DNA from 2 places in the Pseudoalteromonas sp. APC 3250 genome. Region 1 is predicted to be linked to the other one. Evidence: riboswitches for the same ligand, from Rfam matches in the RefSeq annotation. Region 1 holds a riboswitch; the other holds the start of a gene.
The links. A riboswitch is a leader RNA that binds a small molecule or an ion and turns the genes downstream of it on or off. The one in region 1 is predicted to bind lysine.
Positions count from the first base shown of each region.

Region 2: it holds a riboswitch for lysine, as region 1 does, so the genes downstream of both, lysC (lysine-sensitive aspartokinase 3) here and dapA (4-hydroxy-tetrahydrodipicolinate synthase) in region 1, are expected to answer to the same signal.

Region 1 is NZ_JASDCM010000008.1:86,999-93,653, reverse strand. It holds gene QL986_RS10660 (protein adenylyltransferase SelO family protein) at 1-777, opposite strand, end outside; gene QL986_RS10655 (DNA-3-methyladenine glycosylase I) at 786-1,484, opposite strand; lysine riboswitch at 1,672-1,851, shown strand; gene dapA (4-hydroxy-tetrahydrodipicolinate synthase) at 1,979-2,863, shown strand; gene QL986_RS10645 (2,3,4,5-tetrahydropyridine-2,6-dicarboxylate N-succinyltransferase) at 2,879-3,619, shown strand; gene QL986_RS10640 (PLP-dependent decarboxylase) at 3,619-4,824, shown strand; gene QL986_RS10635 (succinylglutamate desuccinylase/aspartoacylase family protein) at 4,830-5,951, shown strand; gene QL986_RS10630 (phospholipase A) at 6,129-6,655, shown strand, end outside.
Region 2 is NZ_JASDCM010000001.1:393,814-400,468, forward strand. It holds gene QL986_RS01815 (4'-phosphopantetheinyl transferase superfamily protein) at 1-292, shown strand, start outside; gene lysC (lysine-sensitive aspartokinase 3) at 269-1,660, opposite strand; lysine riboswitch at 1,736-1,908, opposite strand; gene nhaD (sodium:proton antiporter NhaD) at 2,007-3,254, opposite strand; gene QL986_RS01830 (hypothetical protein) at 3,451-4,722, shown strand; gene QL986_RS01835 (hypothetical protein) at 4,728-5,276, shown strand; gene QL986_RS01840 (hypothetical protein) at 5,273-6,655, shown strand, end outside.

The DNA.
Region 1 (6,655 bases):
CATGGCACATGGGCCGTAATCTATGGTTTCACCACTAATTAAGGTGTTATCGGTGTTCATAACACCATGAATAAACCCCACCCTCATCCAACTTACGACTAATTTGACTTGGTTGGCGATCACTGCAGCTAAAAAATCTAAATAACGCTGAGCGCCAGTGCTGTTAATCTCGGGATAGTGTCTTTGAATGGCTAAGTCGGCTAAGTTTTTTAGGCTAGTAACGTCACCTTGAGTGGCTAAATATTGAAACGAGCCCACCCGAATATGACTGCTGGCGAGTCGGGTTACAATAGCACCTGGTTGAGGTGGGTTGCGATAGACGGTTTCGCCACTGCCAACCACGGCTAAACAACGCGTTGTTGGAATGCCAAGCGCGTGCATAGCTTCGCTCATTACGTACTCACGAATAGCTGGACCTAATGCACAGCGGCCATCGCCTCCGCGCGAAAATGGCGTAGCACCAGCGCCTTTTAATTGCAGATCCCAAAGCTGATTTTTATCATCGCTAATCGCACCGAGCAAATGCGCCCTACCATCCCCTAGTCGCGGTGAAAAGTGACCAAACTGATGACCAGAATATCCCAGTGCCACCGGAGAAATCGCTTGGGGTTCATTACCGCTAAATATATTTGCTCGGGAATCTGCATCCACTTGTATATTAAATTGCTTAGCTAGGGGCTCATTCCATAACAATAACTGTGGCGCTGTCACCTTGGCTGGATGATCGCTAATTGCAAACCCCTCACCAATGTCGGTATACCTTGGCACTAATTTCATAATTAATCCTATTGTTTTTGGCTGATACCTACGCGATTGTCGCCTACACCATAAGCGACAATTAAGCTTAGCTCTTGCATGCTTAAGCCGCTTTGCTGCTGCAGTTCATTAAAGAATGCCTGCGCCGCACTTAGTGACTTTTTAGTTTGTAATCCGCCATCTATAATTTTATGGGCACGCAAATAGCTTTCTACGTCTCTTGAAAGTAAAAAAGTATCTTTTCCTAAGGCGCGCAGCGCATAAGGGCCGGTATTACCACCAAGCCTTGCACCATGCTTTTTTAAATACGCCCACAAGCCAATAATATCTTCACTTGGCCAGTTAGCAATAAACTCACTAAAGCTGCCGTATTGCTCTGCAACTTCGTGGATCATATACGCATTTTCAGTAATAGTTTTTACTTTTTTATAGTTGCGTACAATCCGCTCATCACTGGCTTTTTGCTCAAGCATATCCGGTGGCATCATCAATAGTTTTTCAACATTGAAATCCCAGAAAACCTCTCTAAATCCGGCCCACTTACTGTTGATCACCGACCAATAAAAACCACTTTGAAAAACTTTCCGAGTAAATTCTTCTAGCCAATCATCATCACTTAATGTGACGAGTTGCTTTGTTGATAAAGGTTTTGCGAGTAACAACTTAAGCATTTTTTCAGAGCCCTTTCGCTCTACCGCTCGCTTATAAATATCACTAAATTTTTCCATCTGCTTAATACCTTACTTCGACAATAGTACTAGTGTACGAGAAAAGCAGCTAATACGTAATAACTGTCAATCAGGATGAATCTATCTATATTTAGTCACTTGACACCTAGACGGCTAAAGTGGTTTAATCGCCACACTTACCCTATTACATTGTATTTGCTGATTGATTTTTCAATAGCAAGTGCAAAGGGCTGGAAGAGGTGCGTTATTCAGGTAGCGTATGTTAGGAGCGCAAACTCCATTGAGCATACGTGAGGGGAATTAACGCCGAGAGGTAACACTTTTTTGTGAAAGGTTGCTTCGGGCGACTAGGCTGAATCCTAGCGACTGTCACCAATAACATATTTGGTGGAGAGCTTCTGGTCTTAGTATAATAAGGCCGTGCGCCCTATTATTTAAGCCCATTCGCTCTTCGAATTATAAACACATTCAAAGAGTCAGGCATCCTAAATACCCGCCAAAAACTCGACGAATGCCCTATAAGTTCGTGAGAGATGATCAACAACTTCAATATTAACAATTTCCATTTATGGACTGCGCTGATCACCCCATTTGATCAAAATGGCCTAGTTGATTACGCAACCTTAGACACCTTGGTGGCCGAACAAGAAGCCGCTAACAATGGCATTTTACTGCTAGGTAGCACCGGCGAAGGGTTAGCCCTGACCCTCAAAGAACAGCAAGCCATCGTAGAGCATGTCTGCCAATTACAGCCGAGCGTCCCCCTTATGGTTGCGGTAGGCGGTAGTAACTTAAAGCAACAGCTTGAATGGGTTAATTACTGCAACCAGCTGCCTATCCATGGTTTTTTACTCGGCTCGCCTTTGTATGCCAAACCCGGTGCAGTGGGGCAAACGCATTGGTTTGAAAGCTTACTCAATGCCAGTTCTCATCCTTGTATGCTTTATAACGTACCAGGACGTAGTGCGGTTAGCATTCCCATTGCAACCATTGAAAACCTCAAACAACATAAAAATTTATGGGCACTGAAAGAAGCCAGTGGCTCTATCTCTCAATTTGAAGCCTATCGACAAGCAGCGCCTGAACTAGCCATTTTTAGTGGTGACGATGCCCTCATGCCTTATTTTGCCCAAGCAGGTGCAAAAGGTTTAGTGTCGGTTGCAGCCAATGCATGGCCAGTGCAAACCCATGAGTTTGTAAAGCGCAGTTTAAGCGGCCAACACCCTAATCTTTTTGTCCAGTGGTCTAGTGCTATCAATAGCTTATTTTCAGTAGCCAACCCTATCCCAGTCAAAGTGTTAATGCATTTACAAGGGCGTATTGGCAGTCCGTATTTACGCCCACCTTTAACACACCTTGAGCTGACACACACAGATGACATTTCATCGGCAAACAACACCATTTTATCTTGGCATTAAATACAGGTTTTTATAATGAACTGGTTAGAACTATTAAATAATTTAGAAACGGGCGCGGTTCGCGCAGCAACACAAGACGAAAACGGCCAATGGCACGCTAACGTAGAAGTAAAGCAAGGCATTTTAGAAGCCTTTAAAAACGGTCAAAACACCGAGTTTGCTGGCGGTTTTGTTGATAAACATAACTTAGCGCCGCAAAGCTTTGAAGCCACAGCAGGCGTTCGCATGGTACCCGGTGGTTCAAGTGTGCGCCGTGGTGCACATGTTGCCAAAGGCACTATTATTATGCCACCTGCGTACGTAAATATTGGTGCATTTATTGACGAGGGCACTATGGTAGATAGCCACGCGCTCGTAGGGTCGTGTGCTCAAGTAGGTAAAAATGTGCATTTAAGCGCAGCGGTACAATTAGGCGGAGTACTTGAGCCCATTGGTGCCAGCCCTGTGGTCATAGAAGACGATGCATTCATTGGTGCAGGCTGTGTGATTGTTGAAGGCGTGGTAGTTAAAAAAGGCGCGGTACTTGCCCCAGGTGTTCGCTTATCTGCAACCATCCCTGTTTATGACTGCGTAAATGAGCGCCAGCTTGATAAAGGCGAAGCAATCCCTGAATACGCGATTGTGATCCCTGGATCTCGCCCTGCGTCAAACGATTGGGCGCGCGAGCAAGGCTTAAGCATGTCGTGTGCGTTAATTGTTAAATACCGTGACGAGCAAAGTGATGCGTCATTATTGCTTGAAGAGGTTTTACGTTAATGACCTTTTTGAGCACGCCCGTTAAAACCGCTATTGATAAGCTAGCAACTGAGCTTGATACGCCCTTTTTTGTTTATGATCTTGATTCACTAAACACACATTTAACGCGTTTAGTGGCACAAACCGAGGTAAAACTCTGGTATGCAGTTAAAGCGAACCCGTTATCTAGCGTGATCCAACGCTTAAATAACGCTGGTTTTAACTTTGATGTCGCCAGTAAAGGCGAGCTTGAGCAAGTCCTTGCTCAAGGAATTAACAGTGAACGCGTGCTCAACACGGGGCCTGCAAAAAGCCCTAAACAAATTAAGCACTTTATTGCGCGTGGCGTGCGTACCTTTGTGGCCGAAAGTCTCAATCAGGTACGTTGGCTCAACGAACAAGCGATTGCTCAGCAGTGCCAGTTGCAGGTTTTATTAAGGGTACAATTACGCTGGCCCGAGGGTGATAAAAACCCGCTAGGGGGCGATAGTCTTACTCCATTTGGCTTAGGGTGCGACGAGTGGCAGGCGCTAAATACCAGTGACTACTGTGCACTTAATTTTGACGGTCTGCATATTTTTCAGTGGGGCAACATGCTTAGCAGCGACAAACTCGCTGAGCTGTGGACACAAATGATTACGCCGTTAAGGCAACTTGCTGAGGATTTAAATATTAACCTCAAGGTGCTGGATTTAGGTGGTGGTTTAGGTATTCCCTATACGCTTGATACGCCCACTCTAAGTTGGGATGCACTCATAGAGGCGCTTGCAAAAATTAAATGCGATGCGGGGGTTACTGAGCTATGGATGGAACTAGGTCGCTACGCTGTAGGCGAATGCGGCCACTACGCCACACCTGTTGTTGAGCGTAAACTAAATTACGGCCAACAACAGGTGATTATGAGCGGCGGCATTAATCATTTATTGCGCCCTGCGGTCACCAGTCAAGATTTCCCTGCGCGTTTATTACGAGATTCAAACGCAGCAAATCAAGCAATGAGCCTATACGGCCCCTTATGTACTGCACTTGATTGCTTAGGAGAGCACCAATTACCCAGTGATTTAAATGAGCAAGACTGGCTAGTATTTAGTCAATGCGGTGCCTACGGTTTTACCGAAAGTATGCCGTACTTTTTATGCCATGAGCTGGCCGGTGAATATGTTATCCACAATGGCGTATTGAGTTGCGTGCGACAAGCAGAAGATGCAAGCCACTACTTGAGATAAAAAAGATGAATAACACCATAGCTATAAGCCAAGAAAACATTGTAGTTGGCGAAGTCGCAAACGGACTACCACTGACTATTCCTGTGTATCGTTTAAAAGGCGATGGCACCGGCCCAAGTGTGTATGTACAAGCAAATATGCATGGCGCAGAAGTGCAAGGCAACGCGGTAATTTACCAATTACTTGAGCAACTAAAAACACTTAATTTAAAAGGTGATATTACCTTAGTTCCTTACGCTAACCCCATTGGCTGTAATCAAAAGTCGGGGGAATTTACCCTTGGCCGATTCGATCCCATTACGGGGACTAATTGGAATCGCATGTATCACTGCAATAATAAACTGGCGACCCAGTTTGCACAGCAGTTCAGCGATGCCGATGATAAGATTCTGAAAACAGCCTTTAAAGCCGCGTTAATTAATGACGTTGAGCAACAACTCAACGGCCCTGATTATCGTTTAACAACGGGGAAACGGATTGCGCTAAACTTACAAAAATTGGCGCATCAAGCAGATATAGTTTTAGATTTACACACCGGCCCTATTTCTAGTCAGCACTTATATTGCCCTGAGTATGCGACCGATAGCGCGCGTTACTTTAATATTCCCCATGTGCTGGTTATTCCTAATGCCTTTGATGGCGCAATGGATGAAGCAAGCTTTTGTCCATGGTGGCAGCTTAGTGAGCAACTTGCTCAGCAAGGGCGTGAATTTAACGTGCAAGTTGAAGCCTTTACGGTAGAGCTTGGCAGCCAAGAAAAAATCGATTTAAGCGCGGCTCTAGACGATGCCAATAGTATTTTAAGTTATTTAAATCATAAGCAAGTATTTGTTGATGCCCCCTACAAGCCAAAATTGATGACAAGATATGGCTGCCAACTAAATGATTATATCGCTTATTACGCGCCTATGGGTGGCATGGTTGAATACCTCGCACCTCTTGGCGGGCATGTTAAAGCTGGAGAACCCATTGCTAAAATACTGCGAATGGAGCGCTATTTAAGCGAACAACCGCTGCAAACTCTAAGCTTTGATCTCGATGCAATTGCGATATTGCATTTTGCCTCAGCGAGTGTGAATCAAGGTACCGAGCTGTATAAATTTTTTACCAACGTCTTTGAGCTTTAGCTCACCCCTTCTCATTGCGTGAGAGTTAGCTAGTAAATAACTAGTTACACAGTAAAAGCGACTTAGGTCGCTTTTCTTTTTAAAGTATTAAAGTTCAGGACAAATTCACCGTTTATGTGTTAAAAAGGCGCTATAATTAGCAAAATACTGACTTCCCTCACTTACAAAGGAATTATAATGAGTTGGCGCCATTGGATACTACTTTCTACATTACTCAGCACAACCGTTGTTGCTGAAGAAACAGCAAATAACGAGCAAAACAATGAACTTGAGCTGGTTAAACAATGTATTTTAAATGAAGTGATCGGTGGAGACGGTAAACAAACGCTCGATCAATTACGTAAAAAGTGTTCTGCCGTTGAAGAAAGCAAGCAGCTAACGGCTATCGACAAACGCCAAGCCCGTGAAGCGGTTGGTAAAAAAAATCGTAATGTAATTACCCCGCATAAACGTAATTATATTTTACCTGTTTCTTATATGTCGAACCCAAACACTCGCCCGTTTGATGGATTTGCAGAGTTAACCGATAAAAAAGATGGCGACCCACTTGATAACCTAGAAGCTAAATATCAGCTATCAATTAAAGTGCCTTTGTATGATGAGTTTGCCGATTCAGACCAAGCGATATTTTTTGGCTTTACTTTGCAGTCATACTGGCAAGTATATAACGACGATATTTCTTCCCCTTTTCGTGAAACCAACTA
Region 2 (6,655 bases), on a different contig from region 1:
CGAAGTGAGCTTAATAACCGATACAGATAACATAACAACTCAAGCACATCATTTCTTTAGGATTTGGACATTAAAAGAAGCGCTGGCTAAAGCCACCACCCGCCCTATTGCTCAGCTATTAAGCCCTAATGTGTTTAACGAACTTAATAACGCCCAGCTTACAGCCTGCAGCAATACCGTGGTTGGAGCACATAACGACATGTTTGATATTAGCGTTGTGGCAAAAAAAAGCACCGACTGGCGGTGCTCAATAATGACTATTAACGATTTACGCAGCGCAATCACTTTCTAGTAATCGACTATGAATCGCTTGAACCACTGCATCAGACTCGCTTTGCTCAACTAAAAAGCACAGGTTGTGTTTACTCGCACCATGGCAAATGAGTCTAATATTAAAGTCACTTAATACTTTCATTAAATTCATTTCATGTTGGCGCAAAACAATTTCAGAGCCAATTAACGCTACCAGCGTTAAATTGTTTTCAACCGATACATGGCAAAATTCAGCGAGTTTATCTAAGCACTCTTGATCTAGCTCTGGGCGTGATGCATTAGGCGCATTATCAAGGGTAATTGCTACACTAATTTCAGAGGTGGTAACCAAATCTACCGAAATATTACACTCACTTAAAATAGTAAATATACGCGCTAAAAAGCCACTGGCTAACAGCATTTCTGGGCTTTTAAGGGTTAATAATATTTGATTTTTACGTTGTGTTACCGCACGAATACCAGGTAGCTGCGATTTTTCACGTTCAATCCACGTACCGCCAAGTTCTGGCTCTGTGCTTGAGCCAACAAACACATTAATATGGCTGCGACTGGCAGGTAAAATAGTTGCCGGGTGCAATACTTTAGCGCCAAAGGTCGCCATTTCTGCTGCTTCATCAAAACTTAAACGCGCAATAGGAGTGGCTTTTACACACAAACGAGGATCGGTGCTAAAAATACCCACTACGTCAGTCCAAATATGCACACTTTTAGCGTTAATAGCCTCAGCAAGCAGTGCAGCGCTATAATCTGAGCCGCCTCGACCGAGCGTGGTCGTTAAATTGTTTGCATCGCTACCAATAAACCCTTGGGTCACAATAACGCTATCATCAAGCAGCGGAATTAAATGTGTTTGAGCGGCTTGCGCTGTGGCGGCCACATTTGGTGTTGCTTTACCAAATTGGCTATCGGTTTTAAGCACCTGGCGCACATCAAAACGAGTGGCATTTAAACCCTTTAACCTTAGTACTTGGGTAAATAAGTACGACGATAAACGCTCGCCAAAGCTAAGTAGCTCATCGAACTGCTGCTCAGTATTGAGTGTTTGTGCCGCCAACGTTTGAAATGCATCAAGCGTTTGATTAAACCCAAGGGCTAAATCCTCATCTAACGACAGGTCATTTAAAATAGCCTGCTGAATCGCAAGGACACCATCAATATGCTGTTGGCGTTTAGTGGCTTCAATACCCGCTTTGCAAAGCTCCACTAAATGATTGGTCACTCCGGCACTGGCGCTTACTGCAACAATACGTACATTTTTATCGTTTACGATAATTTCGCTACAACGGCTCATCGCCTCAAAGTTAGCAACGCTGGTGCCACCAAATTTGGCAACAATGTAATCTGATTTTGTGCACTGTGAACTTTGTGGCACTGGTTGGGTAGTCATTTCGTCTCCTTTCGCGGCATCCAAACCGCAATAAAACAAGAAGAACTTGGCAGGAAATAAAGATAAGAAAAATCTACTGCCAGAAGCTCTCCACCTAAATTGGTGACAGTTTTGAGGATTCAGCCCCATAAACCGAAAAACAATGGTAACGACCCATTATTTTCCTCGGCGAGTACTTCCCTCCTTAATGATCGCAGGCTGTCGTTGCCTCACATTAAGTACCTAAGTATCGCACCTCTTCTGAATGTATTATTAACCTGTGGCTAATAAAACAAAACCGCACTAATAGTGCGGCTTTGAAAGTTATCGTTTAGACGTCTAGCTGTCAAGTCGTTTTACTATAAAATCAAATAAAACTACCCATTAAGTAAGAGCCCGCATAACCAAAGGTGTAACACAGTAATAAATACAGCGATAAGCGAAGGTAACTTGCAAACGTCAGCTCTTTTACCTTACTCATGGCTATAATACCGGCCGCCGAGCCAATGATTAGCATAGAGCCACCTACACCGGTTGCATACGTAAACGACAACCAATGCTGTTGACTCATTACAATGTCGGCTTTTAATAACGCTGCCGTTAGTGGCACGTTATCAACACCTGCAGATAAAATACCCATTAAGTAGTTTGCGTACTCTGGCGCCATTACCGTATACAAATTAGTAAATTGGCTCAGTACCCCAACTTCTTTTAACGCACCAACAAGCAGTAACACACCCACGAAAAACAATAAGGTGTCGTACTCTATGTCGCGTATAAAATCGATCATATCTTTGTTGATGTCTTTTTTGCGCATTAAAAATTGCGCGACTAAAAACATAATAGATAAACCCAATAAAAAAGTAAGCAGAGGCGGTACACTGTATAAAACACTCAATGTAAGCGTAGCAATAACCGTAGTGAAGAAAATAACCGCAATGGTTATGTCGGTTTTTTCAATACGTTTAAATTTAGTTTTTTTAAACTCGAGTTGCTTATTCATGCCAATTGATAACAAAGTAGCCAGTAATAATACACTTAGTAACGCAGGCACAATTAACAGTAATAAATTGCTAATTGTTACTTTACCATCAAGGAAAATCATAAGTGTGGTTACATCACCCGTGATAAGTGATACACCACCGGAGTTTACAGCAAATACAATAAGCGTGGCGTACTTAACTAACTTTTTGGCTTCAAGTTTTAATGACATAATCACTGCCAGTGATATTAGCGTGGCCGTAACGTTGTCTGAAATAGATGAAAATAAAAACGCAAAACACCCCACCAAAAACATCAGCTTTCGCTCACTAATGCTGGTTGGCATAATCCGATTCACAACATTTTCGATAAGTCCTTTAGAGTTTAAATAGGCGACAAAGGTCATTGCGGCCATTAAAAACAGCCATAAAGAAGCAATTTCTAAAATATTGTGGTCTAGGAGGGTTTGAATCGTTTCGGGGCTTTGCCCATTAAGAGGAAAAATAAAGGAGATAATCCAGCAAAGTGTACCAAAAAATAACGTCGTTTTGGCTTTGTTAACGTGGATCACATCCTCAATAACGATAAGCAAGAATGCAATCGCTATCAGCGTCAGGATAATCGAGGAAACCATGATATTAAACAACCTTCGGGGTTAAGTAAAAATTGAAACCATGTAAAAAATATACCCACAAACTCTATGTGCCTATATTCGGCGCGGATACTATCACTAAGCGGGTGTAAAAACTATTATTAAATCGTCGCAAAAACGAATACCATATAAGTTCGAGAAATATAAAATAACGAATACTAGGAAGTTGCAACGCCTTATGATCCCAGCTAAAAAGCTACTTAATACCCTAAATGAACACTGGGGTGTATTAGAGCTATTATTTAAGCGCTTTAAAATGGCCGACTTTAGTATTAAAGATCTTCAAAATGCCATTAAGCAAAAGCAACCCACGTGGAATAATGAGCGTATTTATAAAGAAACCAACCGGTTATTAAATCAAGAAATTATTATTCCGCTGGCTAAATCGTCACAACTGGAAATTAACCGCGCCATTGCCGATTTTGCCACCTTTTTACTGCAAGAAGAACATTTAGGCTTAGCACAAGAAATAAGTGTATTGGTTGATGATTTGGCCCGTTTAGGTAATCGGCTATCTAATGCCGGTGAAATGGAAGATTTTGATGATTTACGCCGCTTTAGCCGTATTATGGATGATCGGGTGCGTAAAATAATCAAACTGTTTTTACACAACGAAAACGCCATTTTAAATATTGTTGAGCAAGCCAAATCTAATAATGCAGTGCAGTCGCTACAAAAACGCTATAAAGCCGTGATAGAAGCGTTTGATGAGTATATAGAACCCATGCTGGAAATGGTGGATATTAGAGGCGACTTTCATGCCTGTTTTACTTTAATTGAGCAACAAATTAGCACCCAAATAGAACATATTGAACGTTCAGGCAAAGCGTACAACGATAAACGCATGCTTGAGCAATTGCGTACCCGAATTCTAGAAATGCACTTAGTTGGCCGGATAAGCTTACGTAAAAGTGCCGATATGCTTATGCCACTGCGTGAAGAGTTGCGCCGTAATAACCTTGTTACCCGCCAAGTAGCAAAAGTATTAGGGCTAATACGTAAAAATGGGGTAGATAATATGCTCAGCGCCGTGCAGCCACATTTTGTAAGCGATGCGCAAAAGTATTCATTGGGTCAACAGCGCCATATAGTAGCCTACATGGCAAGCCTGGCTGAATTTGAGCATCATGAATATCAGCTACCAGAGCAAAACGATGTGCCTGCGTTTGTCACGCCAAACATTCCTGACTATCACGATGTAAAAGCGCAGTTTGCAAAACGCTTCAAAAAGCAGCGTAAAAAACCACAGCCTCTGCTGCAATTTTTAGACGAAAGCTACCCAGAGCTTGAAGCCGATGAAATGCTGTTTTTATATCAAAAGCTAGTGAGCGATACCACCCTACACATTAGCCAAAGCGATAAAAAAGCCCGCGTTAACATTGCAGGCCAGCACTTTTCTTTGTACCCCTTTAATTCAGAGCCTCAGGCTGATAAAGCCGAGCACGAGTAATGACCATGACACAGATAAACTTAAATGAGCTTTCTCACTTACAAGCCATTAATAAAAAATTAGTCGCGGGTTACCACATTTGCGAACAAGACACGGTAATGTGGCAAGAGCTTGACCAACAAATTGAAGCCTACAGCGCCTTATTCACAGCATTAGGCCATGATTTAAAGCACGACAGTCGTGGCTTTTATTATTTTGCTAGCGATGAAAGCACCCCCAATATGGGCAAAATATCGCGCGCGATAGCGCTCACTATTTATATTTTAATCGAACACTTTGCCAACACAGGTAAAGACCCAATGCGTGCATTATTTGATGAGCCAAACGATTTAGAGCTAATGCAAACCTTGGTACAACTTAATAAACATTTATTTGATCAGCTTGAAATATTCTCGGGTTCTGATTTACGCAAAGATGTGTATTTACGCATGGTACGTTTAGGCCTTGCCCGCGAAGTGGAAGGCGGCTTTATGCTACAGGCGCCAATTCATCGCTATATTGATGCCTTAATGGAAGTAAATGAAGAAACCTTTTTAGGAGAGGACGAGGAATGAAAAACTTATACGGACTGAGTAAACTCGCCCTACTTAATACTGCAGGCTATGCAAAGTGTGTGATCCCACTTGATAAAAGTAGCTCGATTTGTGCGCCTAACAACACAGGTAAAAGCTCAGTTATTAATGCACTGCAATTTCCGCTAATTAACGATTTACGCCTTACCGAGTGGGATGGCCACGATTTAGATGAAACCCGTAAGTTTTATTTTTCATCAGATCAATCGTACATTTTATTGCAAGCCGATTTACCCCATGGCTCAGTTGTCATTGGCGTAGCAGGCTTAGGTAAAATTGCCGGTTATGCACACCAATACTTTTGCTATCAAGGCAAACTTGATTTAGCCCAGTACACCCAAGGCAATACCATTATTAAGTTTACCAAGCTGTTTAATCACTTAAAGCAGCAAGGTTACAACCCGATAGAGCTTAAAGCGCAAGAGTTAAACGCCCTACTTACTGGCGGTGCAACGCAATTTGATGGTGAGATCAATTTAAAAATGATCCCCCTTAACAACGTTCAAGACTCTGCAATATACAAAGAAATCTTTCGTCGTATTCTTAATTTACATAAATTAGGCGCAAACGACGTTAAGCGCTTTATGTTACGTGTGTTTGAACGCCACATGTCAAATTCAAAGGTCGACTTTTACGAAGTATGGCGCCGGTCGTTTGATAAAGTAAACCGCGCAAAACGTGAATTAAAAGCCCTTGAGTCAATGCAAGAGCCCATAGCCGCCCTCGAATCTATGCTTGAAAACCAAACCGTTCTTAAAGGTAAACTGGCCGCTTATGCACCAAAAATTGACCAAGCACTGATTGATTTTGATACGTATCAGGAAGAGCAACTAAGCGAGCTCAACATCGCTCTTGAAGATATTGAGCACGAAAAACACGAGTTTGAACAAAAACAAAGCCTATACGTTCAACAATCGCGCGATATAGAGCGCAAACAAACCCAAATTGAACAGTGGTTTTTAGATTACAACGCTCTTAAAAGTGAGTTTGAGCTGGTTAATAAAGCCACGCTCAAAACCAGCTTAACGCAGTTAAAAAATGACTACGAGTCGTTGTCACACTCAATAACGAGTGCACAAGGTCAAAGCCTGCACACCCTTGATTACCGCATTGGCGAAACACAAAAACAAATTAAAAGCTTAAAGTTACAACTTAAAAACTTAGAATTTAATTTATTCACTCGTATGCGTGAAGACTTATCACTGAAAGAAGTTGAAGAAATATCGCGACTATTAAACCCCGATCTTCTCTCCTTTGCTACCACCAGCAATGGCGATATCACTATTGATGATGACGATGCTTTCGGCGAATTTTTAGCGCAGCTTAGTGAAAACGTAAAAGGCGGTGTACTCACCCTGCCC